4 regions of the Paenibacillus sp. GCM10027628 genome follow, and region 2 is predicted to be linked to each of the others. Evidence: predicted binding sites of a transcription regulator. Region 2 holds the regulator's gene; each other region holds the start of a gene.
What was found. The regulator Rex, encoded in region 2, represses fermentation and respiration genes when NADH is low (regulators of the CRP and FNR family bind a similar motif). The targets are predictions, from matches to a motif close to TTGTGAAATATTTCACAA.
Positions count from the first base shown of each region.

Region 1: ACFQZT_RS14100 (cytochrome ubiquinol oxidase subunit I) is a predicted target of Rex. The motif match lies at 4,245-4,262, and genes of this name have one in related genera.
Region 3: ACFQZT_RS03735 (helical membrane plugin domain-containing protein) is a predicted target of Rex. The motif match lies at 3,629-3,646, and genes of this name have one in related genera.
Region 4: nirB (nitrite reductase large subunit NirB) is a predicted target of Rex. The motif match lies at 1,720-1,737, and genes of this name have one in related genera.

Region 1 covers NZ_JBHTHA010000014.1:25,463-33,648, reverse strand. The annotation lists gene fdhF (formate dehydrogenase subunit alpha) at 1-1,466, opposite strand, end outside; gene ACFQZT_RS14110 (DUF3311 domain-containing protein) at 2,039-2,248, shown strand; gene mctP (monocarboxylate uptake permease MctP) at 2,267-3,781, shown strand; gene ACFQZT_RS14100 (cytochrome ubiquinol oxidase subunit I) at 4,526-5,875, shown strand; gene ACFQZT_RS14095 (cytochrome d ubiquinol oxidase subunit II) at 5,872-6,897, shown strand; gene cydS (cytochrome bd oxidase small subunit CydS family protein) at 6,905-7,015, shown strand; gene ACFQZT_RS14085 (Gfo/Idh/MocA family protein) at 7,095-8,177, opposite strand.
Region 2 covers NZ_JBHTHA010000011.1:68,395-76,580, reverse strand. The annotation lists gene panB (3-methyl-2-oxobutanoate hydroxymethyltransferase) at 1-15, shown strand, start outside; gene panC (pantoate--beta-alanine ligase) at 42-911, shown strand; gene panD (aspartate 1-decarboxylase) at 917-1,300, shown strand; gene ACFQZT_RS11855 (tetratricopeptide repeat protein) at 1,399-1,992, shown strand; gene dinG (ATP-dependent DNA helicase DinG) at 2,089-4,956, shown strand; gene ACFQZT_RS11845 (redox-sensing transcriptional repressor Rex) at 4,953-5,573, shown strand; gene ACFQZT_RS11840 (inorganic phosphate transporter) at 6,088-7,089, opposite strand; gene ACFQZT_RS11835 (DUF47 domain-containing protein) at 7,192-7,818, opposite strand; gene ACFQZT_RS11830 (amidohydrolase) at 8,065-8,186, shown strand, end outside.
Region 3 covers NZ_JBHTHA010000002.1:569,502-577,687, reverse strand. The annotation lists gene ACFQZT_RS03750 (amino acid ABC transporter ATP-binding protein) at 1-525, shown strand, start outside; gene ACFQZT_RS03745 (Glu/Leu/Phe/Val family dehydrogenase) at 564-1,841, shown strand; gene ACFQZT_RS03740 (NAD(P)/FAD-dependent oxidoreductase) at 1,915-3,096, opposite strand; gene ACFQZT_RS03735 (helical membrane plugin domain-containing protein) at 3,118-3,549, opposite strand; gene ACFQZT_RS03730 (phytanoyl-CoA dioxygenase family protein) at 3,933-4,757, shown strand; gene ACFQZT_RS03725 (AraC family transcriptional regulator) at 4,786-5,598, opposite strand; gene ACFQZT_RS03720 (SgrR family transcriptional regulator) at 5,618-7,471, opposite strand; gene ACFQZT_RS03715 (MDR family MFS transporter) at 7,614-8,186, shown strand, end outside.
Region 4 covers NZ_JBHTHA010000048.1:35,067-43,252, reverse strand. The annotation lists gene ACFQZT_RS29375 (EAL domain-containing protein) at 1-546, shown strand, start outside; gene ACFQZT_RS29370 (hemerythrin domain-containing protein) at 572-1,114, shown strand; gene hpf (ribosome hibernation-promoting factor, HPF/YfiA family) at 1,127-1,669, shown strand; gene nirB (nitrite reductase large subunit NirB) at 1,772-4,210, shown strand; gene nirD (nitrite reductase small subunit NirD) at 4,223-4,573, shown strand; gene ACFQZT_RS29350 (hypothetical protein) at 4,650-5,690, shown strand; gene ACFQZT_RS29345 (molybdopterin oxidoreductase family protein) at 5,677-7,848, shown strand; gene ACFQZT_RS29340 (4Fe-4S dicluster domain-containing protein) at 7,845-8,186, shown strand, end outside.

The DNA.
Region 1 (8,186 bases), on a different contig from region 2:
TTGGCCACTGCATTCAGCCAGATTAAATCGGTGCCCGGTTTGGGACGAAGAAAAACGTCTGCTCTTTCCGCCAGTTCATGCTTTCTTAGATCGATCACCACCAGTTTTTGACCATGAAGCTTATGGGCGCGTTTGACCCGCGTAGCCAAAACGGGGTGGGATTCCGCCGGGTTTGCCCCAATCACAAGCACCAAATCGCTGCTTGCAATATCACGAATGGTTCCTGAATCAGCGCCAATTCCAACGGTACGCATAATCCCCGCCGTTGCAGGAGATTGACAATAACGGGAGCAATTGTCCACATTGTTGGTTCCCATGACGGCACGGGCAAACTTTTGGAAGAGGTAGTTTTCTTCGTTACTGCATTTCGAGGAAGCAATGTAACCGATCGAATCGGGACCATGGATATCCTTGATCTCTTTCAGCCTTCCGGCAATCAAAGAAAGCGCTTCTTCCCATGTCGCTTCGACAAATTTGTCGCCTTTTCGGATCAACGGTTGGGTTAAACGTTCTTCACTATTCACGAAATCCCATCCGAACTTACCTTTGACGCATGTCGAAATTCCATTGACCGGCGCTTCCAGTTGGGGTTCGATCTTCAAAATTTTACGGTCTTTCGTCCATACTTCAAAACTGCAGCCGACGCCGCAATAAGTGCAAACGGTTTTAGTCCGATTAATTCTGGACTTCCTCATCGCCGCTTCAACTTCCGAGACGGCGAAAATTTCCTGGTAACCAGGTTCGATTTCTTTGGTCATATCAATCATTGGCAACAAGAGATCATTCGGGATGCGGGTCAAATAACCGGCCTCTCCGAGCATCGTTTTTTCCATCAGCGCATTGCAGGGACATACGGTTACACAGTGTCCGCAGGATACACAGGAGGATTCATCGATCGGTACCCCGTTATCCCATAGAACTCTCGGTCTTTCCAGACTCCAGTCAATTGTTAAGGTTTCATTCACTTGAAGATCTTGACAGGCTTCTACACATCGGCCGCAGAGAATGCATTGGTCCGGTTCGTAACGGTAAAACGGATGCGAGTTATCCTGTGGATAAGGTTTTGGCGTAAATTCATATTTCTGGTGCTCGACTTGCAAATACTCTGCCGTATTGTGAACCATACAGTTGCCGTTATTATTGTCGCAAACCGTACAGTATAGCTCATGATTTTTCAAAATCCGCTGCATAGCCTCCAATTGGGCTTCCTTGGCCTTCGGAGAAATACTATCGACTTTCATTCCGGGCATAGCCGCAGTGGCACAAGCTCTTTTCAATTCGCCGTCCACTTCCACCAAACAAGTATCGCAGGACTGGATCGAGCCCAAATTGCCATGGAAGCAAATATGAGGGATGTAATAATCGTTAGCTTCAGCTGCTTCCAAGATACTCTGGTTCGGGGAACAAAGGTATTCCCGATCATTAATTTTTATGGTAAAGCTTTCCGTTGTTACTTCATTTATCATTTCCTTACAGCCTCCCTCTGGTGTGATATTCTTTCCCAAAACAAAAAATGCATTCTCTGCTAAATACTTGCATGGACCTGAAAATTCACTTTCAATTGAGGAAAATATTGTTCTCTCCAGTTTTTCAAATCATGATAAGGAATCTGATGACGGAAATGTTGGCCCTTTGCATTATGGATTTGAAACAAAGTACTTAATTGATTTTCATTCGGGCTGATTCTTTCAGTTATTTTTCCGTTTTTCAAAACAGTAGATCCCTCATAATGATATGAGTGAGTCGTTGCGTTGTTGTGATGTGTTGTAGTTGTTGTTGTTGTGAGTGAGTGAAGGTTATTTGACGTGCCCTGCTACAATGTCATTACATTAATCTGCCCGTTCAACGAGCAAGTCCAGATAACAATTGCCCCCAACTACTCCTTGCCATTCGGGAATGAGATAAAGTTCTTGTCATCCTACACATGTAGAACAATCCAAAGAAGTAATGCAAAATATATTGACGAAAACGCTTTCATGTCGCAAAATTTTTCTAGGAACTTTTTCACAAAATATGTGAAAGGAGAGTGACATTGATCATGCAGAATAAACAAAATGATAAAAATGCCAGCCAATGGTGGTACATCCTTCTGATCATTCCTTTTATAGCTATGCTTTGGCCTTCATCTTATTCTACTGCCGAGCCAAAACTGGCAGGAATGCCATTTTTTTACTGGTATCAATTGTTGTGGGTTATTATCAGTGCAGTGTTAACGGCAGTCGTATATTTCGCTACTAAGCGAAAATAAGAGAGAGAAGGAGTCATTATGAATATTAATTGGACGGCATTCATCGTTTTCATATTGTTCTTTCTACTAGTTACGGTAATCGGATTTTATTCGGCAAGATGGCGTCAAGGAAACCTTAAGCTTCTCGATGAGTGGGGATTAGGAGGAAGAAGATTCGGAACGCTGATCACCTGGTTTCTCCTAGGCGGAGATCTTTATACGGCCTATACTTTTATTGCCGTACCTGCTTCGATGTATGGGAAAGGCGCGATCGGATTTTTCGCTGTGCCGTATACCATTATCATTTATCCGTTCATATTTGTCGTTATGCCGCGCCTGTGGTCAGTTGCCAAAAAGCATAGCTACATTACGGCAGCGGATTTCGTTAAAGGACGTTTTGGAAGCAGTTCCCTTGCATTGGCTGTTGCAGTTACCGGTATTTTGGCTACCATGCCGTACATAGCGCTTCAATTGGTTGGTATGCAGGCAGTACTCGATGCCATGGGATTTACGGGGACAGGTTTTATGCACGATTTACCGCTTATCATAGCCTTCCTGGTACTGGCGATTTATACATTTAATAGCGGTCTTCGCGCTCCGGCCGCCATTGCCATTGTCAAAGATTTGATGATCTATATCACTGTTATTGCAGCCGTAATTTATATTCCGTACAAGCTTGGAGGATTTGGTCCGATCTTTGATGCCGCAGCAGTCAAGCATAAGGAAGCTGTCATCCTCGGTCCTAAGGCTTATGCGCCTTATGCGACGTTGGCTCTTGGCTCCGCACTTGCCTTGTTCCTGTATCCGCACTCCTTGATCGGGATCTTCAGTTCGAGCAGTCGAAATGTGATTAAACGCAACTCTGCGCTGCTGCCGGCCTACTCGCTCGTGCTGGGTATCATTGCATTGCTTGGGTTTATGGCGATTGCCGCTGGTATCACAACGAAGGATGGCAACGCTGCTATTCCGGAATTGTTCCTTAAAATGTTTCCTAGCTGGTTTGCAGGATTTGGGTTCGCCGCAATTGGTGTAGGTGCCCTTGTCCCAGCTGCGATCATGTCGATTGCGGCGGCCAACCTGTTTTCGCGCAATATTTATAAAGCGTATATCAACAAAAACGCCACTGACACGCAGGAATCCAAGGTTGCAAAATGGTTCTCGCTTGTTGTGAAAGTCGGCGCTTTGCTGTTCATTTTCTTAATGAACAAACAGGAAGCAATCAACCTGCAGCTACTGGGCGGGATCTGGATTCTTCAAACCTTGCCTGCAGTCGTAGTCGGCTTATACACAAGATGGTTAAATCGTTGGGCTATGGTAATTGGCTGGCTGATTGGGATGGTATACGGTACATTCATGGCCGTTTCAACCAGCTATGGAAATCAGTACAAGTTGCCATTCGGACTATCCGGCGCTTCGACGGTATATTCTGGGCTGTACGCCCTAGTATTGAATTTCATTGTGGCCATCGTCCTAACTTTCATCTTCCGTGCGATTGGTATCGGAAATGGCAAAGACGAAACGCAACCACAAGATTATCATTTTGACGTAGCATAAGATCAAAGCAACACTCACTCCATTGGAAACTCCCGCCACGTATAAAATGAAGAAAACGGAGCCTTCAAGCTTGCAAGGCTCCGTTTCTGTTTTCGATTTGCGGAACAGGCTGCCGAGCGAATCACCTGCAGCCTGGATAGTACAATATTACGGAACTATCGTACTCCGTTAGCGCAATCATGGTTTGAACGAAGGATATGTTCGAAAAATCATACATAAATACCTTTTAAACAGCAAATTCCATAATTCTGTGTGAAAATTCATACAGATTAGTGCTTTTTTAAGAAAAAAGTATAATTCTGTTCGATAATTCATACAGATTCGTTCTTGTTTCGATAACTTTACCTTACTTATTCCGTTCAACTATACTGCCAGTTAGTTCAACGAATAAGAATAGTTCACTTTTGCAAACATCATGTTATTTTCCCCGATCAGTTTTTTTAAAAATCAGCCTTATTTTTGTGTGTGAATCATTTCACAAATTCGTCAATCACTTGTCAACACTCGCTCACAATTATGTGAAAACAATCACATACTTTCGTATATGATATAAGTATCAAGAAAGAACGATGGAGCAGGTGAATATACATGGACAAATACCGCAAACAAGAAAAGGCCCTCATCATCTTATGCGCAGTGGTTGCCGCAGTCATGCTTCTATCTTGGAGCCGTCATTTATTTGCATAAAAATAGCCAATGCTTACGATGCAAGTTTTCTTACGAAAACTCTTAGGAGATGATACTATGCACTACGATCCGGTACTTTACAGCCGCATGCTCACGGAGCTCACGCTTGCGTTTCACATTATTTTCGCTACGATCGGGGTTGGCGTTCCCATGATGATCGCGCTTGCCGAATGGACGGCGATTAAACGGGGCGACCCGTACTATTCGCTCATGGCGCGTCGCTGGGCTCGCGGCTTCGTCATCACCGTCGCAGTCGGAGTCGTCACTGGAACTGCGATCGGCCTTCAACTGAGCTTGCTTTGGCCAAGCTTCATGCGGATCGCCGGACAGGCGATTGCCCTGCCGCTGTTCTTGGAGACTTTCGCTTTCTTCTTTGAAGCCATCTTCCTTGGCATCTACTTATATACGTGGGACCGATTCAAAAAACCGATCCTGCACTTCATGCTTTTGATCCCGGTCGTCATCGGCTCCTCTGCTTCCGCGTTCTTCATCACGACCGTGAATGCTTTTATGAATACTCCGCAAGGATTTAAGCTGCAATATGGAGCCATCACTGACATCCAGCCGCTGGTCGCGATGTTCAATCCGGCTACGCCGACGAAAGTTGCCCATGTGCTCGCTTCGTCGTATATGACAAGCGCCTTTATTCTTGCCGCTATAGCCGCTTTCTCTTTATTGAAAAAGAAAGACACTCGCTACCATCGCAAGGCGTTGAAGCTCACGATGACCGCGGCGCTTGTGTTTTCGCTTTGCACGGCTTTGGTCGGCGATCTCTCCGGCAAGTTCCTAGCGAAGTATCAGCCGGAAAAGCTCGCTGCCGCCGAGTGGCATTTTGAAACTGCGGACAAAGCACCTCTTGTACTGGGCGGTTATTTGACCAAAGATAACGAAATTAAGTACGGTCTCAAAATCCCCTATGCCCTAAGTATTCTGGCTCACGGCACACCGACAGCGGAAGTTCAAGGCCTAAATGAAACGCCAGTAAAAGAACGGCCGCCGCTTTATGTGCACTATATTTTCGATCTCATGGTCTCGATCGGGATGTTCCTCACTCTACTAGGCCTCATCTATATATGGGCGCAGCGCAGAGCTCGGAGCAGCAATGGCCGTTACCCGCGGTGGCTGCTGCGATTGATCACATGGTCAGGTCCGCTTGCCATGCTTGGTATCGAATGCGGCTGGGTCTATGCCGAAGTCGGAAGGCAGCCCTGGATACTTCGCGGCTTTATGAAAACGGCCGAAGGTGCAACGACATCCACGCATGTGGACACGATGCTTGTCCTGTTCTGCTTCCTATACTTGCTGCTCGGGCTAACCGTCATCAAAGTACTAAGCAAGCTTTTCAAAAATAATGATGTGCAAGATGAACTCATCGCCAGCGGCATTGAAGGAGGGGGACCGCGATGAACTATGAACTACTTGGCATTTCTGTACTTTGGCTATTTTTATATGGCTACCTGATCGTAGCTTCCATTGATTTCGGTGCTGGATTTTTCAGCTATTACTCCTTCATCACGGGGCGGAAGCATCTCGTTCACAACATTATCGAACGCTACTTGTCCCCGGTTTGGGAAGTGACCAATGTGTTCCTTATCTTTTTCATTGTGGGGATCATCGGCTTTTTCCCGGACACGGCTTATTACTATGGCACGGCATTGCTCATCCCGGGCAGTGTAGCCATTATTCTGCTCGCTCTGCGTGGCTCCTATTATGCTTTTAGCAATTACGGCTCTAAAGACAACAAGCTCTATATGTTCCTATACGGAGCTACGGGCTTGCTTATTCCGGCGTCGCTCTCGACCGTTCTAACTATCTCTGAAGGCGGTTTTGTAATGGAAAAGAACGGAAATGTGCTCTTCCTTTACGGCGACCTATTCCGCAGCCCTTACTCTTGGGCCGTTGTGCTGCTGGCGCTTGTTAGCGTCCTCTATATATCGTCCATGTTTCTGACTTATTACGCAGCTAAAGCAAGGGATCACAAAGCTCTTGAAGTCGTCCGCGGTTACGCGCTTGGCTGGAGCATGCCGACGATTTTATGCAGCCTGCTCGTATTCTTTGCTATCAATGGTCATAATCCGCAGCATTTTCAAAAAATGGTCGACCTTGCATGGATGTTCGCTGCTTCGTTTCTATGTTTTCTAATCGCGGTCTTTCTCGTCTGGAAGCGTCGCGGCTTCGGCTGGTCTTTTATATTCGTCATGCTGCAGTTTGCCTTTGCCTTTTTTGGCTACGGAGCTTCGCATCTTCCCTATATTTTGTATCCTTACATCACGCTTTATCACAATTTTACTAGCGATACGATGGCGCTGTCCCTGATTATAGCTTTCATAGCAGGATTGCTGCTCCTCGTACCTTCTCTCGCTTTGCTCATGAAGCTTTTTTTATTCGATGCTTCGTATGTTCAAGGCAATTCTTCTAAGAAAGGATGACGTTCAAATGGATTTTGAATTCTTTTTGATTATGGTCGCACCGATGCTGGTCGTGCTGACCTCTATCTTCTTCCTATTCGCCTGGTTTTCAAAAGGTAATGACGCATCCATAGAATAGAACGCGAAAAATCCCCTTCCTCCGCTGAGATTGCAGCGAACAGAAGGGGATTTGCTAATTTCCCGGGAAATAGTCGTATTTAGTCGAAATAAACAGCTTTTCCAGTTTTAGCCGACTCATAAATCGCCTCGAGAATTTCCGAAACGACACAAGCTTGCTCTGGAGTAACAACCGGTTCGGTGTCATTCTCAATAGCTTGAATCCACAGGCGCATTTCTAAATCTGGCGCACTTTCCGTTTCGCCATCGTAGAAGGCAACTCCGCCGGCATTTAGCTCTACTTCGGTTGTGAACAAACGGCTGTTTTTCTCGCCATTGATGCGCAGTCCGCCCTTCATGTCGGCTCCGCCCTCAGTACCGCAAAGCGTACATTTGGCCTCGTCCACTTCAAGCGTATTGAGTGCCCAGCTCGATTCGAGAATAATAGTGGCGCCATTTTTCATCGTAATCATACCAAATGCGGAATCCTCAACGGTGAACTTGGATGGATCCCAAGGTCCCCATGCATTTGCAGCATTTTCACGTTGCGACAGCTTGTGGTAAGACGTACCGAGCACGACTTTCGGCTCGTAGTTGTTCATCATCCACATGGTCAAATCGAGCGCATGCGTACCGATATCGATCAGCGGTCCTCCGCCTTGCTTTTCTTCATCCAGGAATACGCCCCAAGTGGGAACAGCGCGACGGCGAATCGCATGCGCCTTGGCGAAGTAAATGTCGCCGAGCTCACCGTCCGCACAGAGCTGGTGCAGATGCTGGCTGTCGCCGCGGAAACGGTTGTTGTACCCAACCGTAAGCTTCTTACCGGTCCGTTTAGCAGCCTCTACCATTCGACGCGCATCAGCAGCTGTTTTAGCCATTGGCTTTTCGCACATCACATGCTTGCCTGCTTCGAGTGCAGCAATTGTAATCTCTGCATGGGAATCGTTTGGTGTACAGACATGCACGATATCGATGGATTCGTCTAACAAAACTTCACGGTAGTCATTATATACGCGAGTTTCGTTTTTCCCGTACTTGCTTGCCGCTTCATGCGCTTTTTCTGGAATAATGTCGCAGAAAGCAACCATTTCTACATTGTCTAGCTTGTTCAAACTCGGCATATGCTTGCCGTTCGCGATTCCGCCGCAGCCGATGATCGCGATGCGATACGTTTTGGACATAACGAGCCT
Region 2 (8,186 bases):
GGGGATAAGGAGTAATGGCCGCTATGAAAGCTGTTCAAACGATGGAAGTGATACAGTCAATCGCCGATTTGCGTGCCCGAATTCGCTCATATCGACGTAAAAACGACCAGTCCGTCGGGTTTGTACCGACGATGGGATTTTTACATGAAGGGCATGCCAGTCTAATTCGCAAAGCGCGCGAACAAAGCGGGCTTGTCGTGTTAAGCATTTTCGTTAATCCGCTGCAATTCGGACCAAATGAAGATTTTGAGCGTTATCCGCGGAATGCGGAGCGTGATTTGCAGGTGGCGGAAGCCGCGGGAGTCGATATCGTCTTTATGCCGGATGTCAAAGAGATGTATCCGGGACCGATGCGGACAAATGTAAGTGTGACGGGGCTTACATCCAGATTATGCGGCGCATCGCGGCCAGGTCATTTTGATGGAGTAGCAACGGTCGTGAGTAAGTTATTCAACATTGTACAGCCGGATCAGGCATTCTTCGGGTTAAAGGATGCGCAGCAGGTCGCTGTTATTCAGCAAATGGTGAATGACCTCAATATGCCAGTGGAGATTATACCTTGTCCCACACTTCGTGAGTCTGATGGTCTGGCCATGAGCTCCAGAAATGTGTACTTAAGCGACGAAGAGCGTAAGCAGGCTCTGGTACTGTCACAAGCACTGCAGAAAGCGAAAGATTATGTGCAAGCCAATGCAAATTTTACGGCAGTCGAACTGAATCGTTTGGTTAATGAGCATATTGCAACAGCTCCTCTTGCCAAAATTGACTATGTAGAGGTGTTGGAATATCCAACATTGGAACCTTTTGAAAGCAGCTATCTTTCTGATCTTTCCTCCATTATTATTGCTTTGGCCGTTAAATTCGGGAACACCCGTCTCATTGATAATTTGATTCTACCAGTTGGGAAGTGACAGCTATGTTTCGTACGATGATGAAAGCCAAAATTCACCGTGCCACAGTGACAGAGGCAAATTTGAACTATATAGGCAGTATTACAATTGACGAAGATTTAATCGATTTGGTGGATATGTATCCGAACGAAAAGGTGCAGATCGTCAATAACAACAACGGCGCTCGTCTTGAAACCTATATTATCCCGGGTCCGCGCGGCTCGGGTGTTATCTGCTTGAACGGAGCCGCAGCGCGTTTAGTGCAAACAGGAGATACGGTAATCATTATGTCCTATGCGATGATGACCGACGAAGAGGCCAAGAAACATCAACCGACCATAGCTATTTTGGGAGCGAACAACAAAGTCGCTCAATTGCTCAAAGAAGAGGAGCACTCTACCGTTCTTTAACAACTTCATTGAACCCTCTTTCGCTAACTCCCATGCATGAAAAGGACACTGTTTACAAAGAATGAGGATAAGCTTTCGAAGTAAAGGTGGGATGCCAAATGTTTAAGCATTTATTTTCCACAATGAACGAAGTTTTGGAAGAAATCCAAAAGGAATATCCGAATAGTGCCGGGGAGAAAAAAGCGGAACTTGATGAGCAATTGCAAGTGTTAAAAACGATGAGCGACGAATTCATTGAAGCTTGGCTGCTATTTGAGGAGAAGCTGGGAAAGTTTTATGGGGCTGTTCCGATCAGCACCCAAACTCTTCATAATGAACTTATGGAACTGGATTTGTCCGGCAAGCAAACGGACGAGTTTACAAAGGGACAAGGGTATTACAAACTGAATATGTATGACCAGGCGATTCAAGAATTTGAAGCGCTGATCCGGTTGCAGCCTGATTTCATGTTGGCACGCATTTATTTGGCCATGGGGTATCTGCGTAAAGGGGAATACGGGGATGCATACCGGCATTTTCAGTTTCTCTTGCCCTTAACCGACAATATGAAGATGAAGGCCATCTCTTACAATGCAATGGGCTGTATTCAAGTTCAAAATCAAAATTTGGAGAAGGCGTTCGAATATTTTCAAAAAGCGTATCATACCGACCCCTCCTGCATGGAACCGTTAATTAATTTGGACGAATCGTAAATTGGAAGTCGTAGGAAATGAACAAGGTATTCCCTTTTCCTGATCAGATTTGGTATGCTAGGAGAAGCGCAGGACGAAGGGATTGAAATTCACGTCATGAAATTTGCAGTATTGGATTTTGAAACAACTGGAAGCGGACAGTCGGATGAAATCATCCAGGTCGGGCTTGTCATTATAGATCAATTTCAAATCGTAGACAGGTATACTTCTCTGGTGAACCCGGGGATCGGTATACCTTCTTCGATTACAACATTAACAGGGATTACGGACGACATGGTGAAGGATGCGCCTTCTTTGGATCAAGTCATGTCGGATATGTTTCCGCTATTATTCGATAGCGTGCTAGTAGGACATCATGTTCCGTTCGATCTGTCTTTCCTGCAACGTGGTTTGACCAAGACCGGTTACCCGCCATTTTCAGGCCGTGTACTGGATACAATGGATATGCTTCGCATTTTGTTTCCATCCATTTCCAGTCTGCAATTGAGTATGGTGGCCGGTTTATTTGGTTTGGACCATGAGCGCCCTCATCAAGCGGACAGCGATGCGGAAGTTACGGCATTGATTTGGATTATTTGTATGGAAAGGCTGCTGGGATTACCGCTTCTGACGGTGCAGCGCTTAAACCATATTTTTGAAAGCGGCGCTAGCGATTTAGGTTGGTTTATCGATGAAATTCGTTTATTTAAAGAGTCGGAGACGAGTGTGGACGTCGATGTTCATCGATATTTCCGGCAATTTACGCTGAATGTAAACGATTGGGGCGAAGAAGAGGATCTGCGTAAAGGTGAGGATGTCGGACAACTGCTAGGCGCTTCCTTTACCGAGTTTCACCAAGGGTTGAAAGACGCGCTCCGGCAAAAATTCGAGGTGTTCGAGGAACGGGAATCTCAAGAGCAAATGATCCGAGAGGTGGAGCAATCCTTGCGGATGGATCAGCATCTTATGATTGAAGCGGGTACAGGCACCGGCAAATCGCTTGGCTATTTAATTCCCTCCTTGTACTACGGGATCAAGCACGATAAGAAAGTAATTGTCTCCACGCATACGATCAATCTTCAAGAGCAGCTCCGCGAGCGAGACATTCCTTTGTTGAAAGAGATTTTCCCAGTGGACTTTAAAGCAGCCGTTCTTAAAGGAAGAAGCCATTATCTTTGTTTGCGCAAGTTCGAGAACAAGTTGACAACGCGAGATTACGAGCACGGCAAGGAAGACCCGATAACTGCGGCGCAGATGGTCGTTTGGTTAAGTGAGACGGAGTATGGCGACGAAGAAGAGCTGCATTTTGGCAATAAAGGGGCCCAATTTTGGTATTCGGTAGCAAGCGATACGGATTCGTGCTTGAATCGGATGTGTCCTTGGTTCAAGAAGTGCTTCTATCACCGGGCCCGGAACGACGCAAATACAGCTGACGTGGTTATTACGAACCACTCGCTGCTATTCACGGACATGAAGGCGGAAAATCGGCTTTTGCCTGCATACAAGCATCTGGTCATCGATGAGGCCCACCACTTCGAGGAAGTGGCTAGCAAGCATCTTGGCATCGAACTGCATGCAGCTGCTTTTTATAACACGATGCAATGGCTTTACAAAGATAATCGCAGCGGCCAACTGCCGATGCTTCGTTTCCGGTTGCAAAAAAATGACGATCATCCGGAACGCGTCGCGGCATGGAGCGAGTCGATTGATGCTCAGCTCCCGAAGCTCATCAAGATCAAAGAGGACTGGGATAGGCTCAGCGAATCGCTATACGAACTACTCTCTTCCAAAAGCGATCCTTCCCAATCGGAGAGTTCGCAATATGTGCTTCGCATGAAACCTGAGACGCTGCCGGCAAACTGGAACGAGCTTCTTATGATGGAGGATAACATCTATCTGAATGCGAATGAGGTGCTGCGATCCTTAGACAAGATACTAAGTGAGATTAAGGATATGCAGGATGTGTTCGAAGTCCAAGGCTTGGTTACTGATCTTAATGGAACGGTTAAGGAGCTTTACAACCACCGCGACGCGCTTCACTTTTTCATGAAGATGGCAGATGAAGGTTATGTCTATTGGATGGAAGCCGGCACATACTCGAAGGCGAGGTCGTTGCAGCTTATATGTGTGCCTACGGACGTAAGCTCACTCTTACAGCAGCATTTTTTTGAAACGAAAGACAGTATCATCCTAACTTCGGCCACTTTATCGGTAAATAAATCTTTTCAATACTCTGCCGACCAGCTCGGTCTGCATATTCCTCAAGATGAAGAGAGAGGGAAGTTGAAAACCGTTCAGCTGCCTTCACCTTTTAATTATCGGGAACAGGCGCTTGTCGTTATTCCCCGGGATTTTCCAACGATCAAAGGTGCATCAGGCGACCCGGTTTTCATTAACGCACTTATTCAATCTCTTAGCGATGTAGCCATGGTTACGAAAGGCCGTATGCTGATCTTGTGTACATCCAATCGTATGTTAAAGCAGATTTATGCCGGCATGAAAGACATTTTGAAGCCTCATGGCATCACAGTCCTAGGGCAGGGCGTAGATAGCGGTAACCGCAGCAAGTTGACGAGAATGTTCCAAGATAACAACATGTGCGTGCTCCTGGGCACCAGTTCGTTCTGGGAAGGCGTTGACATTCCAGGTGACGCTCTTAGCTGCCTGGCGATTATCCGTTTGCCTTTTCAACCGCCTAATCATCCGTTAGTGGAAGCCAAGTGCGAGAATATCAAGAAGCGCAATGAGAATCCTTTTATGAAATTCTCGGTCCCTCAGGCCGTTATCCGCTTTAAACAAGGCTTTGGCAGGCTGGTTCGCAGAGCGTCCGATAAAGGGATTGTCATCATCTACGATACCCGAGTTATAGATACGTACTATGGCAAGCATTTCCTCTATTCGCTGCCGGGACCGAAGATTGAACATATGACCACCGAGCAAATGTTACCGAGGATTGAGCAATGGATGGGGGAGGTGCAGCAGTGAAGACGCAAAAAATATCAGAAGCGGTCGTGCGCAGATTGCCCATTTACTTACGTTTTCTCAATGAACTTGCGATGAAAAATATTATGACCGTATCGTCGCAAGATCTGGGTCAAAAGCTGGATTTGAATCCTGCGCAAATTCGTAAAGACTTAGCTTATTTCGGGGAATTCGGAAAGAAAGGCATCGGTTATGATGTGGCTTACCTAATTGAAAAAATTCGCCAGATTCTGAAGCTGGACCGTCATATTCAGGTCGCGCTCGTCGGCGCTGGCAATTTGGGTCGCGCATTGTGCAATTATAATACGTATTTACGGAATGATATGAAAATTGTCGCGGTTTTTGACGCGATGCCTAGCAAGGCTGGGGAAACGATTAACAACCTGACCGTGCAGTCCATGCAGGAAATGAAGCAAACCTTAGCTAAGCTTGGGGTGCGGATCGGCATCATTACTGTACCCGCGATAGAAGCTCAAAATGTAGCGAATCAGTTCGTGGAATGCGGAATAGAAGCTATATTGAATTTTGCTCCTGTTATCATTAAGGTTCCGCCTGAAGTACGGGTGCATCATGCCGATTTTACTACCGAGCTGCAAAGTTTGGCGTATTATTTGGATTAAAAGCAGAAAAGAAGGCACTGATCCTGCGGATCGGTGCCTTCTTTGAGCATTATAGAAGTTGGAGGGGAGGGTATCTTCCACCTAGAAAGAACTATGGTCGCTAAATAGAGAACATTTTGACGCATTTGGTGGGTCAATGACCACCAATCAGGCTTCGAACGAATAAAAGTCCATAATTAGCGAAGATTGTTCGTTATTTATGGACCTTTGTTCTTTCGAGCCCCGAAATGGCTATTTCTCCGAAATTTAGCGTCAAACTTGTATACTAATAACGACCTTCGTTCTTTGTCAAGCGGGTGAACCGAAGGTTACCCCCTCATTTTTTTGAATGTGGCCGATGGTTGCATGATGTGCATTCGAATCTACGGAAGAGCGAGCCAAAAGGAGTATTTTTAATTGAGACTTTCTCACTCTCTCGAGGGGAACTTGTTTCCCAGCGTAAAATGATATAAAAAAGGTGCAACTCGAACATATTCGAGCCTGCACCTTTTAAGCATTTTCATGAGTCTTTCCATCAGAAAATCAATCTAAAGAGCACAAAGTAAATCGAGAATGCCAATGCGATACTAATCGGAATCGTTATCACCCAGGTAATCACCATGCGTCCTACAGTTGCCCATTGAACTTCATGGAAACGCATGACACTGCCTGTTCCTATGATGGCTGAAGAGATAACATGAGTAGTCGATAATGGTTTGCCAATGTGAGTTGAGAACTGAATGACCAAAGAAGAGGTCAGATCAGCCGCGAAACCGTTGATGGGTTCGATCTTAACAATTTTGCCGGAAATGGTTTTAATAATTCGCCATCCGCCAATTGAAGTTCCTAGGCCCATGGCCAGGGCTGCTGAAATCTTAACCCACATAGGTACGTTCAAATCCGTTTGGTATCCGGCCGCCACGAGTCCAAAAACGATAATACCCATAGCTTTTTGTGCATCGTTACCACCGTGAGAATAGGATAATAATCCTGCGGACAAGATCTGAAGCGTACGGAACATTCGATTTAGTTTGGATCTTGATGTATTGCCGGACCATAAAATGATGTATTTAATAAGCACCATGATGAGATAACCCAGAACAAATGCAATAATCGGCGACAAAATCAAGATAATGATAATTTGAGTAAAACCGGACCAGTTAACGGCATGAAACCCAGCTCCGGCAATAACAGCGCCTGCAAGCGATCCAAGCAGTGTATGAGAGGAGGAGGATGGAATTCCAAAGTACCAGGTTAACAAATTCCAAATGATGGCAGCAAGTAAAGCTGCAATAACGATTTCTACGCCATGATTGATTTTGGCAGGGTTTGCGACGCTGCCGCCAACGGTTTTGGCGACTTCCGACGATACGACTGCACCGACAAAGTTTAGTGTTGCAGCCATGATGACCGCTATTTTAGGACTTAAAGCTCTTGTTGATATGGATGTAGCAATTGCATTGGCCGTATCGTGAAATCCGTTGATGAAGTCAAACAGCAGCGCAAGTGCCACGATGACGATCAGATAGGTTAACATGATTTCCTCCTAAGAGTTTTCCTTAAGGAAAACTATCTTCGTAACGTTGGCAAAGTTTTCCTGATGGAAAACGGACTTCGTAAACATAAGCAATAGCCGTTCTTAGGAATAACGAAGAACTACGCTATCTAAAATGTTGGCTACATCTTCGCATGCGTCTGTTGTCTCTTCCAAACGTTCATAGATTTCTTTCAGTTTGAAATCTTCGTATGGATCTTTACGTGCGATGAATATTTGGCGAATACCTTCACGCATTAATCGGTCTCCATCATTTTCAAGGCTATTAATGGCAACCGTATGCTCAGGAATTTGCATATATTTCTTTTTGGCCAGCAGTTTAAAAGCATCCAGCATATGTTGACAGGAGTCAACGATAACTGCCGAGAATTCTTTCATAAAAGAATCTGTGTGTGAAACATTCAGATAATCGAAACGGGCAATCGTAGCTTCAATCCCATCGGTTACATCGTCCACTTTGGAAGCTAGCTCCATAATATCTTCGCGATCTAACGGCGTAATGAATACTTTGTTCAAGCCTTTGAATATTTCGTGGGTTATAGAGTCTCCTTGATGTTCGAGATCATAAATGGCTTTGACATATTCGACAGGGGGTTTATCACCCATCATGGCCGTGCGGAACATTTGAGCGGTTTGCAGTGCGTTCTCCGCAGAACGGATAAGGAGCTGCAGAAAGTCGATATCGCCTTTTTTGGTGAATAAAGTTGTCATAAAACCCTCCTAGATTTTACTATATGTACAATTTTTCTCATCGAATCTATAAGTTAAACAGACCCATTTGTAGAAAAAACTCACGAGATTAAAAATATCATAATATTCCTACTGAAAGCAACGAGAAATCTGTGTCATTTTACAATTCGTCAACATATTCTACTTTCTTGATTTTACAGGCTTGAAGTTGTAAAGTTGAAAAAGCGATGTTTGTCTTTAGAATGAGCATAGAGAGGAATTTTTACTATGAAAAAAACATTAATTACGAACGGCACTTTCATTTCCATCAATGAGACTAAATCTACGGTTAAGGGTTGCATGGTCATCGAAGGCGACCGTATTACATACATAGGCGAGCAAGCTCCCGA
Region 3 (8,186 bases), on a different contig from region 2:
AACGCCAAGACGGATATTATGAAATTAAGACAAGATGTCGGGATGGTCTTCCAGCATTTTAATCTGTTCCCACATATGACAGCATTGCAAAATCTGACTTATGCTCCGATGACCGTAAAACAGACCTCCAAGCAAAAAGCTGAAGAAGAGGCTAAGGAGCTGCTGAAAAAAGTGGGACTGGGCGGCAAAGCAGCCGAATACCCGACGAGATTGTCGGGAGGTCAGAAGCAGCGCGTTGCGATCGCGCGAGCGCTGGCGATGTCACCGCAGGTTATGCTTTTTGACGAGCCGACTTCTGCGCTTGACCCGGAAATGGTTAAAGAAGTGCTGGAAGTCGTCAAATCTTTGGCTCACACGGGGATGACGATGGCGATCGTGACCCACGAGATGGGATTTGCCCGGGAAGTCGCGGATCGGATTCTGTTTCTGGACGGCGGCTTGCTCGTCGAGGATGCGCATCCGTCGGCATTCTTCACAGCGCCTAAAAGCAAGAGAGCGCAGGATTTTTTGGAAAAAATGCTATAATTGCGTGCCAATGAGGCCCAAAGGAGTCGGTGGATTCGATGATTATCCCTACAAAGCAAGAGGCAGAAACGATGACGGAGAATATGGATGTGCTGACAAGTACGCAAAAGGTCATTCACTCCGCACTCGGACATTTAGGCTATGACGAAGCGTTTTATGAATTACTCAAAGAACCGCTGCGTATGCTGACCGTCCGTATTCCGGTCCGGATGGATGACGGCAAGGTGCAAATATTTACAGGGTACAGAGCGCAGCATAACGATTCAGTGGGTCCTACCAAAGGAGGCATTCGCTTTCATCCTGACGTGACTCCGGAGGAAGTCAAAGCGCTGTCACTCTGGATGAGCATCAAGTGCGGCATTATGAATCTTCCTTACGGAGGCGGCAAGGGCGGAATTCAGTGCGATCCCAGGAAGATGTCTCTGGGAGAGCTGGAACGGCTGAGTCGCGGATATGTTAGAGCGATCAGCCAGATTGTCGGTCCGACCAAAGATATTCCTGCACCCGACGTATTTACGAACGCACAAATTATGGCTTGGATGCTGGACGAGTACAGCCATATCCGGGAATTCGATTCACCGGGTTTTATTACAGGGAAGCCGTTAGTGCTTGGCGGTTCGATCGGCAGAGAATCTTCAACCGCTAAAGGCGTAGCTATAGCGGCAAGAGAAGCTACCGAGCTGCTCGGTATCTCGCTTACTGGCGCTAGAGTGATCATTCAAGGCTTCGGCAATGCCGGCAGCTATCTGGCGAAGTTCATGCACGACGCAGGCGCGCGGGTTGTCGGGATCTCCGATGCGCACGGGGCGTTGTATAATCCGGACGGACTGGATATCGGCACGCTGTTGGATAAGCGAGACTCCTTCGGCGCCGTTACGAACTTATTCCCGAACCGGATCTCCAATGAGGAATTGCTCATTCAGGAGTGCGATATTTTGATTCCGGCCGCGATTGAGAACCAGATTACGGAGCACAATGCAGGACGCATACAAGCGAAGGTCGTCGTGGAAGCAGCCAATGGTCCGACAACGGCTAGGGCGACGGACATCTTGACGGAGCGAGGCGTGCTGATCGTACCGGATGTACTCGCTAATGCAGGCGGGGTCGTTGTTTCCTATTTTGAATGGGTGCAGAATAATCAAGGGTACTATTGGTCGGAAGAGGAAGTAGACAGCAGGTTGAACACTTTGATGACTTCTTCCTTTCATAAAGTTTATGAATTGGCTAAACGGAAAAATGTGAATATGAGGCTGGCGGCTTACATAGTAGGTCTGCGGAAATTTGCAGAAGCCTCCCGATATCGGGGATGGGTTTAGAAGAAAATGAAAAAGGATGTCCCGCAAGCCGTATGGCTAGGGACATCCTTTTTATTTGAATCCTATGCTCTTATTAGTAGGCAAGAGCAAATAGGCCATGAATATGGGAGAGATAACGAATATTGCTCGCTTCTTTCATAAGCGAAGCCGGTAAGCCTTTGAGCTGCGTATTATTGCCGCCGATCGTGCCGATACCGTCCTTACGGCCAAGGCTGCCGAGCGTTCCGGAGAAAACAGGAGTGAATGTGTCCATCACGCCGCCTTTGAGTTGAACGGACAGGTTGTAACCAACCGTCTCGCCCATTTGCCAAGCCAATTGAGCAGTTGGAGGGTATGGACGCTCACTGCCTTCAGGGAATACAACCGCGCAGTCGCCTGCCAGGAAAATATCGGCGTGAGATGTGGATTGCAGTGTTGATGTAACCGTAGCGCGGCCGCGATCTTCTGCGATTCCGCAGCTTCCGACGACAGGATTGCCCTTGACGCCGCCCGTCCAGATGATCGTGTTCGATTCGATCGTTTGTCCGTTTTTCAGCGATACGGAGTTTTTCGTAGCTTCTGTAATCGCAACGCCTGTAAGGAAAGTTACGCCGCGTTTCTCAAGGCTCGTTACCGCGCGCTCAATAAGTACTTTAGGGAATACCGGAAGAACGGCTGGGCCGGCTTCTACGCAGTAGATCGAAATATCGCCGAAATCAATGCCTTTGCTGCGGCAAACTTCAGGAAGCTTATCTGCGAATTCGCCAACAAGCTCAACCCCTGTCAAACCGCCGCCGCCAACGACGATTGTAGCGTCCGCTTTGTTGCCGGAAGCTTTATATGCGTCCAGACGAGCTTCAACATGTTCGCGAATGCGGTTGGCGTCAGATGCAGATTTCAGAACGAAGCTGTTCTCTTCCAGCCCAGGTATACCGAAGTAGTTGGTTTCGCTGCCCAGGGCAACGACCAGTGCATCGTAGGTATGAACCGCGCCGCTGTTCAGAACGACTTGTTTCTCATTCGGCTTAATTTCTTTAATGGTATCAACAACGATGTTCACATCTTTGTCGCCGAGCAATTTTTGAAGCGGCAGCGCAACAGCTTTCTCTTTAATGGTACCGCCAGCCAATCGGTGCAGCTCGGTAATAATTTGATGAGTTGGAAAACGGTTGATGATCGTTATGTTAGCTTCCGCAGCCGTCAAATGTTTACGGGCAGTGAGCGCAGCCAAGAGACCGCCGTATCCGCCGCCAAGAATAAGTATTTGTTTTGACATCGTTATCATCCCTTGTCCGTATTAATTTTTGCGTTCAGCGAGTACATTCAAGAATGCTTGAGCAAAACGAAATGTTTTTTGCACTTCAGGATCTTTTAGCATTTTCAGCAGACCGAATAGACCGATGGTTGTTCCTGCTTCTGCCTGCGAGCGTTCGCCGGCTTCGATGGCTGCCGCGGCGATGTCTTTTGCTTTTTCTTGCACCGGTTTGACGAATTCGCCAATACCTTGTGCAAAATCGTTGATCAGAACTTTGTCAGTGGCCACGCTTTGCGCGAAATCGTAAGCTTTGGTTAACAAGGTCACCATTTCCGCCAACTTAGGCAGGTTATCGACCAGTACCATCAGAGATTGTTGCACCTCAGGCTTCAGTAATTGATCGAGTACGTCTAACGATTTTGGTTCCGCAGCAAGTGTTGCCGCTACTTCTTGAACAGCAGGTGTCTGTGTCATCTGAAAAATCCTCCTTTGCGATGTGAAAAATAGGTGCTGTCGCGATTGTGTGACGAACGAAAGACGTTATTCCCAAAGATTGTAACATTTTTCACATAAGTGCTTGCAGTGCGGCAAACGCTTAGTATGTAAGAAAACGTCTGTAACATGACACAATTGGATTCTACCGTATTTCTTTATTCTACACCTTTTGACAGCAGTTTTAAAAAAGAAATTATTTCAAATTCGTGACTTTTTGAAAATGGCAGCTCCGTACGATTATACATGAAGAACATACAACGATCCATGGCTTCGCTCGTTCGTATCACCTACACTTTGATTATAAGCACCAAGCCGAGTGCTTGATGGCTTCGATACGAATAAGATGAGGAGTGCAGGTGCAAATGATGGTAAAGGTAGGCAGTCGCGAATTGGAAATGGGTGGCCCGCATCTTACGGAGCTAAGAAGCTCGAATGATATTTTGCATGACGTAAAGGCGCTTCGCGAGCGGATGGAGGAAGACGGATTCCTGCTGATCCGCGGCTTCCATGATCGTGATCAGGTGCTTGGCGCCCGCACAAGCATTTTGGGAAAAATGGACCGGATGGGGAAGTTGGACCGAGACACGCTGCTGGAAGAGGGAGTTATGGCTGACGGCAGCAAAAGCATTTTTATGGGGGGAACGAATGAAGACTTACCGGCTTTGCTCAATGTTTTAAACGGAGCACATATGATGCGTTTTTTTGATGAGTTCCTGGGCGAACCTTCGATTACCTATCATTACAAATGGCTTCGCGCGGTAGGCAAAGGAGATTTCACAGGGGCTCACTACGACATCGTTTATATGGGGAGAGGAACGCATAACGTCTATACGGTATGGTCTCCGCTGGGAGATGTTTCGTATGAAATGGGCGGATTGGCGATATGCCTGGGCTCCCATCGTTTTGAAGATTTGAAAGCGTCTTACGGCACGAAGGATTCGGATCGGGACGGTATCGGCCACTATACGGATGATCCGCTTGTCATTACCGAAAAGTTCGGCGGGACCTGGGCGACGACGACGTTTGAAGCTGGAGACGTACTCATATTCGGCATGTATTTACTTCATTGTTCACTTGAGAATACGACGAATCAGTACCGGCTCAGCGTAGATGCTAGATACCAATCGGCTAATGAGACGGTAGATGAAAGATGGAGCGGCAAGAGACCGCGGGGACACTTTAAATAACGTGGACGTTGCTGCAAAGATCATTTAGTCAGCTATCTTGCTGACGGCGATACGCGCTTGGCGACAGGCCGCAATGTTTTTTAAACAGCTTTGAGAAATGAAATTCGTCATAAAAATGCAGCGCGGATGCGATTTCTTTCACCGACATGTTTGTCGTTTCGAGGGATGCTTTGGCCGACTCTAGCTTCAGCTTTAACATATAAACGCTCGGAGAAAGTCCGGTCATAGTACGAAATCGCGAAAAGAAAGCAGTCCGGGACAAGCCGCTTTTTTGAACGAGGTCATTAACTTGAAGCGGTTTGTCAATGTTTTTGTGCATATAGTAAAGCACTTTATCCAAATCGGCATGACCGGTGGTACCGGGAGCCGATTGTTCCCGGGCCAAAAGGAGCAGTACCTCCTGCAGGAAGATGTTAGCGGAATATGCGTATCCGGCCGATTGTAGGATCAGGTTGTCAATTAATCGCTCACATAGTTGAACGGTTTCAGGCACTTTTTCCGTGGAAACGACCTCTCCTACGGGAAGTCTGAGAAAGCGGGCCATGTCTAAGCTGCTAAAGTCCAGAAAATAAAATTTCCAATCATCATCTTGACAACGATAAGCGCATGGGATCGATTCCTGGACAATAAAAAATGTCCCTTGGCGCAATTCATGTCGCTCTGCCGATTGGGTTAAGATCCCTTTTCCTTCATAGGTGATGAACAAGCCGGGGGCCGCGAATCCTTCTCCTTTGCTCACTTGATAAGCATGGTTTGCTTGCACTTTCCAAATGGATATAAATTTGCAAAGGGGTACAGCGGACTTTTCCCCCAGGTTATAAGGGATGTTCATGTATGACATTCGCTACCACCTACCTTACCTAAGACGACTTGTTGACTTGCGGGTGAAACCATATTTTATAGAAATCAAGCCAGCCATATGCGTTGATGCTCACGCCGCGAACCGATTTATGGAATGCGGTGTTGCTCTTTTTATGGACAAGGAAAAGGACTGCAAGCGTTTGTCTCAACAAATCCTCTAGCATCGCCAGCTTCTTCTGACGTTCCTTTTCATCAGGTTCCCGAAAAATGGCTTTCATGATCTCCGCAACGTTTTTTGCCATCTGCGTATCAAATGAGGGTAAGAAATAATTGTTCTGCGCATACATTTCCAACTCGCGGACTTCGTTGTTGCGGGGCACAACCCCAAATAACCTGCCGTCATGGTCCAGCGATGAGGGATGATCTTTCCCGTAAACATCTTCATTCTTCACAAAGGTTTCAATGCGGATGCCAAACGAACTGCAGCGTTCTTTAATCCAGGCAGCGTCCGCTTCATGATAGGCGTTTGTCGCCAAACGGAACGTTTCACCGTTATAGCCGCTCGCCTGCAACAAGGCCATAATTTCATCCTGTTCAAGCGTTGGGTTTGTCTCCATCGACATCGTAGGTTCACCAGCCAATAGAAGATACGGGCGAAATCCGACAGCCGGATAAATTAAATCATCCCCCAGGTCGGCAATCATTTGATTCCGGTCCAGGATATGATGAAGCGCTTGGCGGAATAGAGGGTGATTTTGCGGCCCCGGCTTCCGCCTGTTAAACACAAGCAGACTGCAGCAGGAAGACAATGTCTCCACATCACACCATTCATCATTATGTGCGGCGATGGATTCTCGCTGCGATTGGGAAGTGTCTCCGTTTGAAGACATGACTGACGTCCAGTCAGGTTCCTTCAAGCGTCCGCTTTCCTTTTCCGGGAAGATGAGCACCTCGACACGATCCAAGTGAGGCCTGCCACGAAAGTGCTGAGGGAATGCTTCGAGAACGCAAATGCCATCGTCCAGGCGAACCAATCGAAACGGTCCTGTTCCGATTGGGGCTTTGGCAAAATCAATGTCGGCTTTCCGGACGATATCTTCAGGCACAATGCTGGAGGCACTTGCACACAGAAACCGCAGGAATAAGTAATTCGGCTCTTTTAAGCGAACTTTAACCGTTCTTTGATCAAGGATTTCCAACTGCTCAATGTCTTGGAACATCCAACTGGTTTCATAGAGATCCGGACTTGAACGCAGGCGTTGGATTGAAAAAACGACATCATGGGCCATCAGCTCCCGCCCGTGGTGGAACATCACGCCTTTTTTCAAATGAAACGTCCATTCCCGGGCGTCATGACTGCTCTCCCACGAATGCGCGATGCACGGAAGGACGGTCCGGCTCTCAGCGTCGTATTCGACCAGCGTATTAAACAGCTGCCCAATCATGTGGGCGTCAAAAGCGTAATAAACGAGCCCGGGATCCAAGGTGGTGATGGTCCGGTAGACGGGCAGACGCAGCGTATCCTGCATCGTATTCGAAATGGTCTGCTTAGTGAACCCCATTCCCTCCGACAGCCAATCCATGAATTGGTCTTTGGCGGCTTCATTCCCAAAGCGGTTCATCAGCTCCATCGCTTCTTTGACATGGCCTTGCTCCATTCGGCTCTTGACTTCCTGGAGCAGGATATCTTCGGATTCCGTCAGGAACGTCAACATGGAGGTGTTGCCGCGGCCTATGCCCGCTTTCCAATCAACCCAGCCTAATTCAGTCAGCTTGCGGACGATTAATTTGGTATAACGAGGGGTACAATGCCAGATTCCAGTTAGCTTCTCTATGGTTACAGGGAAAGGGGTATGCAGCGTCACATAGTGAAAAAATAAGCGCAGCTCCAAATATTGAAGAACCGTTTGCATGTCCGATCAACCTCGCTTCTTTTGTAAAAGGTGAAGTGATTTATTCAAATCATACACTTTTCATCCCCTTTTGGATAGCTATACTAAAGATAACAATACGTCTCCAAAGAGGATAGCCAAACAGAAAGTAGAGGATAAACAAATGAAGATACCAGCTTTTCATCCGGTTGCCTGGGGGGTCATCATCGGAACCTTCTTATCCCGCACAGGCTTTTTTATGACACTGCCTTTCTTGGGCATATATTTAGGCAATGTCAAAGGCATCGATCCTGCTACGATCGGAGCCATACTTGCGGTCAGTTTATTCGTCGGGACTTTGTGCAGTTTTATCGGTGGGGCGCTATCGGATCGTCTGGGACGATATCCGGTTATGATCTCGTCAATGGCGATATGGAGCCTTGTCTTTGTGGGGTTTGCTTTTGCGGATGCTACTTGGATGTTTTTCCTATTGAGCGCATGCAACGGCCTTTGCCGCAGCGTCTTCGAACCGACCGCAAGAGCGCTGCTCGCCGATGTCACGCCTGCTGAGCGACGCACCGATGCATTTAATGCGAGATATTTTGCCATTAACATCGGCGGAGCCATCGGCCCGTTGGTGGGATTAAAGCTTGGTATCGGAGGTTCTTCGTCACTCCTGCCTTTTATGGTGAGCGCCGGAATTTACCTCGTTTATGCAATCGCCCTTGTGAGTCTCATGCTGATCTTTAAACAGAAG
Region 4 (8,186 bases), on a different contig from region 2:
AATAAGAATCTGATTGAAACGGTCAAGCGAATATTGCAGGAAACCGGGCTGTCCCCGAGTTATCTGTGTTTTGAAATTACAGAAAGAATCAGCATACACCGGATTGAATCGGTACTGGCAGTTTTGCATGGATTAAAAGAGATAGGGGTGGAGTTAGCCATTGACGATTTTGGCAAGGGCCACTCCGCTTTAAGTTATTTGAAGAGGTATCCCATTGATATATTGAAAGTGGATAAATATTTCGTTCAAGACATCGAAACGGATCTTGGGAACGCGTCGATTGCTAAAGCTATTATTGATATGGCCCACGGTTTGGGGATCCGGGTGATTGCCGAGGGCGTGGAAACGGAAAATCAGCTTACCTTTCTTAAGAAGCTGCATTGTGATTCCATTCAAGGATATTGGTTAAGCCGACCTCTTCCTCCCGAAGAGATCGTGTTCTATTTCAAGGCAGAGGGAAGAAGGATTTCTTCGGCATCGGCGGTTGATGTGATGTATCGCACAGCGATTATCGATAAGCGGATCTATACTATAAATAGAAGCTAACAACGCACTTTTGGAGGGATTGTGTATGGCACTACATTCATTGAGCTGCACATTGGGAATCGCCTCTTCCAACCCATCGGAACTTGTTTTTGCCACGGATCGTTTGAGGGAAGAGCATGACCGCTTAAGACAGCAATTAAAGGTTCTTGAAACGAGCGCCAAAGAAATAGGTCATCTAAATGATCCGGCGAAAGGTATCAAGGTTCTGCAAAGTCTAAGGCGGCAAGCCTCTGAGTTTGTTGAAGCGTTGGAACGTCACGCCGAGTGGGAGGATCAGGAATTATTCCCTTTCCTTCTTGAGTATTTTCACCGACAAGTTGCTCCGTCGATTACGCCCTCTTTCTGGGTGCTTGAAAAAGATCATCAATTGGCGCTTTTATTTATTCAAACGTTTCATGACGCCGTCATCGATTTAACACCGTTAGTCGTAAAAAAACAGCTCGTAGAGGCATCAGCGCATCTCATACAGGCTTGTTTGATTTTAAAGGATCACTTTGCCATGGAGGAGCAACTCGTGTTCCCTTTGACTGAAAAAGTGCTAACCGATTTAGAATACTTCTTCTCATAGGAGCTGAACGAAATGAAATTGATCGTACATGGGAAAAACATACAGATCACCCCGGCTTTACAAGAATATGTAGAACGCAAGTTAGGGCGGCTTGAATCGTGGTTCGAAGATACTGGTGAGATGCATGTTACATTATCGGTTCAAGGACATAAGCAATTGCATGTTGTAGAGATTACTATCACGTGTAAAGGTGTTGTTCTCCGCGTAGAAGAAAAGCGAAATGACATGTATGCTTCGATTGATTTGGCGGCTGATAAACTAGAAAGAAAGAACAGGAAGCTGAAGGAGAAGATTACTCATAAAATACGTCATCAAGGCGGATTAAAAGATTTAACACTAGAACGAACAGTGTCCACGGATTGGGTGCGCGTTTCTCCTTTTGAAGTTGCCCGGGTGAAGATCGTGCCGAACAAACCGGAGGATATCGAGGAAGCCATTCTTCAGATGAATTTGCTCGATCATAATTTTCATTTGTTTTTTAATAGAGACTCTAATAGAACCGAACTTGTGTATCGGCGAGACGATGGTTCGTATGGACTTATCACGACCGCTTAATATATGGAGGCGCGGGTAAAGTTAAATCCCTTGCCTCCTTTTACTTTGGTATGTGATATTTTTCACGAAGTTTGAATAAGATCGCTAGGAGGCTGAAGGACCATGGCTAAGGAAACAAACCGACAAAAGTTAGTGCTTGTAGGAAACGGAATGGCAGGTATGAACACCATTGAGCAAATCATCAAGCTAGCGCCTGATTTATTCGATATAACGGTCATCGGCAAGGAAGCTCATCCCAACTATAATCGGATACAACTGTCTTTCTTGCTGGAGGGAAGCAAGACATTTGACGAAATCGTTCTGAACGATTTTGATTGGTACAAACAAAATAACATTCAACTGAACACAGGCATAGAGGTAACGGGAATCAATACGTCAGCCAAATATCTCTATACGAGTAACGGACAAATTAAGCCTTACGATAAACTCATCTTGGCAACCGGATCGAATCCGGTGATACTTCCGTTACCAGGCATAGAAAAGGAAGGGATTATCGGCTTCCGGGATGTTCATGACTGCTGCAAGATGATGGAAGCTGCGCAACATTTCAAAAAGGCAGCCGTCATTGGCGGCGGTTTGCTTGGACTCGAGGCGGCGAAGGGACTTTTGAAATTGGGCATGCAGGTTACCGTCGTTCATTTGTTCGAGGATTTGATGGAGAGACAGCTGGATTCAGCTGCAGCATCGATGCTTAAAGCCGAGCTGGAACAGCAAGGGCTTCATTTTATGATGAAGAAAAAAACGGTGGAGATCCTTGGCGATGCGCAAGTTAAAGGGTTGAAATTTGATGATGGTTCCCAGCTTGAAGCCGAATTCATCGTCATGGCAGCTGGAATTGCACCTAATGTTGCTCTTGCGCGAAATTGCGGCATTGCAGCTGAACGTGGCATTGTGGTCGACGATTACATGCGTACAAGCATCAAAGATGTGTATGCTGTCGGTGAATGTAATGAGCATCGCGGCATCTGCTATGGACTGGTAGCGCCGTTATTTGAGCAAGGCGCAGTCTTAGCTAAACATTTGTGCAATGTTCCTACGGAACCCTATAACGGTTCGGTCGTATCGACCAAACTGAAAATTTCAGGTATTGACGTTTTTTCAGCGGGTGAGTTTCAAGATCAGCCTGCTCTAGACATTATTCGTATGCAAGATAACTGGAAGAAAACATATAAAAAAGTTCTTCTCCGAGCCGGGCGCATTGTTGGAGGCGTATTGTTTGGCGATGTTAGCGAATCTGCCCAACTATTAAAGTGGGTAAAGGAGCATGCACCAATGACACCGGAAATTCATGAGCGACTTTTGGGCTCATCGGCTGCTGTAACCGCTGATCCGCTTGCTTTTATCTCTGCCATGCCGGCTGATGAAATTGTATGCGGCTGTAACGGAGTGACCAAAGGCATGATTATACAAGCGATTACAGACAAGGGGCTTAGTACGGTAGATGAAATCAAAGCGTGTACCGGCGCCAGCCGATCGTGCGGCGGATGTCGACCGATGGTAGAAAGCATTCTGGCCATGACACTTGGGGATCGTTATGAAAGCAGCGACAACGTCAAGGAATCGATTTGCGCGTGCACGACACACAGCCGTGAAGATGTGATTGCTGCAATCAAAAATAAAGGATTAACACATGTCCGAGAAGTGATGAATGTACTTGCGTGGAGCAATCCGGAAGGGTGCTCAAAATGCCGGCCCGCCATCAATTATTATATCGGCATGGTATGGCCCGAAGCATTCGTGGATGAACGCGAATCCAGATTCGTGAACGAAAGGCTGCATGCCAATATTCAAAAAGACGGCACCTACTCCGTTATACCCAGAATGTATGGGGGTGTCACGACCCCGGAACAGCTGCGTCAAATCGCAGATGTGGCAGACAAGTATGAAGTAAAAATGGTTAAAGTGACCGGTGGCCAACGGCTTGACCTATTGGGCGTGAAGAAAGAGGATCTCCCTCGCATTTGGGAAGAGCTCGACATGCCTTCAGGCTATGCATATGCCAAAGCGATTCGAACCGTCAAAACGTGCGTAGGTTCTACGTTCTGCCGATTTGGCACACAGGATTCCATCAGCATGGGTATTCTGCTTGAGAAGAAATTTGAACGGCTGTGGATGCCGGCCAAGTTCAAGATGGCTGTCAACGGTTGCCCCCGCAATTGTGCCGAGGCAGAAATTAAAGATTTTGGCATCGTCGGAAATGATGGCGGTTGGGAGATTTATGCCGGTGGCAACGGCGGGGTGAAATTAAGGGCAGCCGATTTGTTGTGTAAGGTTAAGACCGATGAAGAGCTTATCGAACTTGCTTGTGCTTTCATTCAATTTTATCGGGAAACCGGCAAATATGGGGAGCGTACGTCGGATTGGATTGAACGGCTTGGCTTGCACACGATTGTCCAAGAAATCGTCATGAATAAGGATCGTCGCAAACAACTTGTTGAGCGTATCGAACTAGCGCTGTCAGGACTACAAGATCCTTGGAAGGAAGTCGTTGAGCACGAGGAGCTCAAGCATCAGTTATATGAAGAGATTCAGGTGAAATAAGGAGGGATAGAAATGGGAGCTTCCAAAGTAAAGGATTCTGCGGTGCATCATTTGGTTGGTAATCTTGAGGATTTTCCTCTACATCTCGGTAAAACCGTTCATATCGGTGAAACAGAGATTGCTGTGTTCCGGATCTCAGAAGATACGTTATACGCGCTTGAGAATAAAACGGGTCATAAGAAAGGAGGTCCGCTCACGGAAGGTATCGTTAGTGGGGAGTACGTCTATTGTCCGCTGCATGATTGCAAGGTTAATCTTCGTACGGGAGAAGTTCAATTGCCGGATACGGGGCAGGTGAAAACTTTTCCGGTGTCGCTTGAAGGAAATAAAGTTCTGATAATTCACGCGTCCCATCCGCAGTGATAATTCTCACAGTGCTTAGCCGGCCATTCATGTTTTAATTCATATAGGAGATCACGAGTAGGGGAGCAATGAAATCATGGATCGAGCGTTCGCGTCAAAATTCGCCAAATGCGTCTTTTTCGTTGTTTGCGGTTTAATTATTCTCATGTGGATCGGTTCGAGGTTTTTCACTCACATTGACTTGGCTTTGTATGGATATATGGTCGGTACGGTCGTTTTCATTTGCGGTTTCTTTTATCGCTTTATTGCGTGGGGAGAACGGCCCCCAACAAAAATCATATTGAAGAAGGGCATCAAACGTTTATTTCGTAAAAGTACGCCAAAGACAACCGTGGAGCATTTAGCCACTTATCGATTTATCTGGAACCGTGGGTGGTATCGCTGGACACAGCACGTTCTTCTAGGTTGGGGGTGCATTCTTTCCGCTTTTGTAACCTTTCCTCTCGTGTTCGGTTGGATGTATTTTACGATGGGCGAGAATGGAACTTACACAGTCGTAGGTTTTGGGATCGACTTGATGCGAATAAAAGCCGATGGACTTCTTGGATTTCTATTTTATAACGCTTTGAATATAACGGCTTTCATGGTCATTGGCGGCGTATGCATGGCCTTATATCGCAGGCTGAAAAACATGCAGGCGCGTGCGGAACAAACGTTTATTTATGATTTTCTCCCGCTTTATATGTTGTTATTTGTAAGTCTCACAGGTCTTCTGCTGACCTTTTGCAATATTTTCCTACATGGTTATGGGCATCCTGTGGTTACGCTAGTCCATCAATGGTCGGTTATCGTTACTTTGATCTATCTGCCTTTCGGCAAGCTGGCGCATATCCCGTTCCGTCCAATGAGTGTATTTGCCCGCAATTATCGGGAGCACTACGCAGAACAGGCCATGAAAAGCTGCAAAGTATGCGGAGCCGGTTTTGTGTCTCTAGAACAATCGAATGATGTCATCGCTGTGCTGCACGTCAACGATATTGAATTTAAATCAGAGGAAGGCTACCACTTGGCCGAGCTTTGTCTGCCATGCCGCCGGAAATACCGGATGTCTCGTTTTACCGGGATTCCGACCCATCAGATTAGAGTGAAGGAGGCCAATCAAAATGCCAAAGGATAAATTTTATAAAGTCATCGCGAATAAAACGCATCCGAACGAACAGTTGGTGCCTACGCATTGCTCTTACTGCGGCATGCAGTGCGGTATGAATCTGAGGGTGGATACATCCACCAATAAAATTATCGGCGTGGAGCCGCGATATGATTGGCCGGTGACGCTTGGGAAAATGTGCCCCAAAGGTGTAACGGCCTACCAGCAAACGAATCATGATGATCGATTACTACGCCCTTTAATCCGTGATGATGCATCCTTAAAGGGAACCAAGGAAGGGTTTCGCGAAGCGAGCTGGGAAGAAGCTTATGGTTTAATTGCGAGAAGATTTCAAGAACTGCAAGTGCAATATGGTAAAGACTCGCTTTCCGTTTTCAGCGGTGTATCGATGACCAATGAGAAGTGCTACTTAACGGGGAAATTTGCGAGGGTCGCGATGCAAACGCGTTACATTGACTATAATGGCCGTTTTTGCATGTCGAGCGCAGCCGCCGGTTTTCTTCGAAGCTTTGGCGTGGATAGAGGATCAACGCTGCCATGGACGGATCTTCATGAAACGGATTGTTTGTTCATTGCCGGGAGCAATACGGCAGAATGCCATCCTACTTCCATGTTTCGTGTATGGGAAGTCCAGAACCGCGGCGGGTATCTGATTGTAGCCGATCCTCGGGAAACGCCGATCGCCCGCCGTGCGGATGTTCATCTGGACTTGCGTCCGGGAACGGATTTGGCGCTCGCCAATTGCATTGTCAATTTGCTGATCCAAAATGGTCATATCGATGAGCGGTTTGTTGCTGAGCATACCAACGGCTTTGATGAAATGAGAGAAGTTGTGAAAGAGTTCACACCTGAATATACGAGCGAGATCACAGGGGTTGCTCCGGAAAAATTAATTCGGGCCGCCGAAATATACGGCAAGGCGCCGAACGCAGTCGTCATGTTCGCCCGTGGGATCGAGCAGCAGCATAAAGGCTCCGATAATGTTTCCGCTTATACTAATATGTGTTTAGTGACAGGAAAAATCGGCCGTCCGAAATCAGGTGTTGCTACTTTCACCGGACAAGGGAATGGGCAAGGGGGAAGGGAACACGGACAAAAGGCGGATGCACTTCCCGGCTATCGCAAAATTACCAACCCTAAGCACGTGGAAGAGGTTTGTCGGGTTTGGGGCATCCGGCCTGATGAAATGCCGCAGCCGGGCGTCTCGGCATACGAGATGTTCGAGCTCATGATGGATAAGACGATCAGGAGTCTGTATCTTCTCTGTTCCAATCCTGCCGTATCCGCGCCAAACCAAAACTATGTCCGAGCCGCATTAAAAAATCTCGATTTTATGGTTTGTTCCGATATGTACCTCTCGGAATCCGCAGAATTTGCAGATGTCGTATTGCCGTCGGTTACATGGTCGGAAGATGAAGGAACAGTAACCAATCTGGAAGGACGGATCATCAAAATCAATAAAGCGCAGGAACCTGTCGGCGAGTCCAAGCCAGATTGGTTGATCCAATTTGAACTTGCCGAACGACTCGGCAGAGGGCAGTATTTCGGCCATCTGAAGACAGCAAGAGATGTAGCTGACGAATTCCGTCTTGCCTCCAAGGGTGGATATGCCGATTACTACGGAGCCACCTGGGAGAAGATCGATAAGCAAAACGGCGTCTTCTGGCCATGTCGAAGTGATGAGGATCCGGGGACACCGCATATGTTCCTTGACCATAAGTTCTATCATCCGGATGGAAAAGCGAAACTATGCGCTCTTCCTTATCGGCCGCCTGCGGAAGAACCCTGCGAACAATATCCGCTTCGCCTTACGACGGGCCGGGTTGTGTATCATTATTTGTCAGGCAACCAAACAAGGAGAATTCCGTTCCTCCGGGATATGTGCCCGGAACCTTATGTTGAGGTTCATCCCGAGACTGCAGAGCGATATGGCATATCACACGATGAAGTCGTTCGGCTATTTACACGTCGTGGAGAAGCCTTTTATAAAGTGAAAGTCATTGAAGCCATCCGCAAGGATACCGTATTTGTTCCTTATCATTTCGGTCATGAGCAATCGATTAATCTGTTAACGATACCGGCTCTGGATCCCATGTCTCGAATGCCTGAATTTAAGGCGTGCGCCGCACAAATAGAGAAGCAATCCGAGAGGATGAACACCCGATGAAACAACATCTCTACATTGAAATGGATAACTGCATCGGATGCCGGAGCTGCTTGGCTGCTTGTACGCAATGCGGAGGCCACGATGAAAGAAACCGCAACTATGTATACGAGGTTAACCCTCTCGTTAGCCGCCAAACCATTCCTTTAATGTGCCTGCACTGTGTAAATCCGGCGTGTGCAAGAAGTTGTCCGGCGCAGGCTATCCAGATCACGGAAGAAGGAGCTGTACTTTCCGCTTTGGTCGAGAAGTGCATTGGGTGTCAAAACTGTACGATCGCTTGCCCTTATGGAATTCCCAAGTTCGATGAAGAGCAGAATCTGATGTATAAATGCGACCTT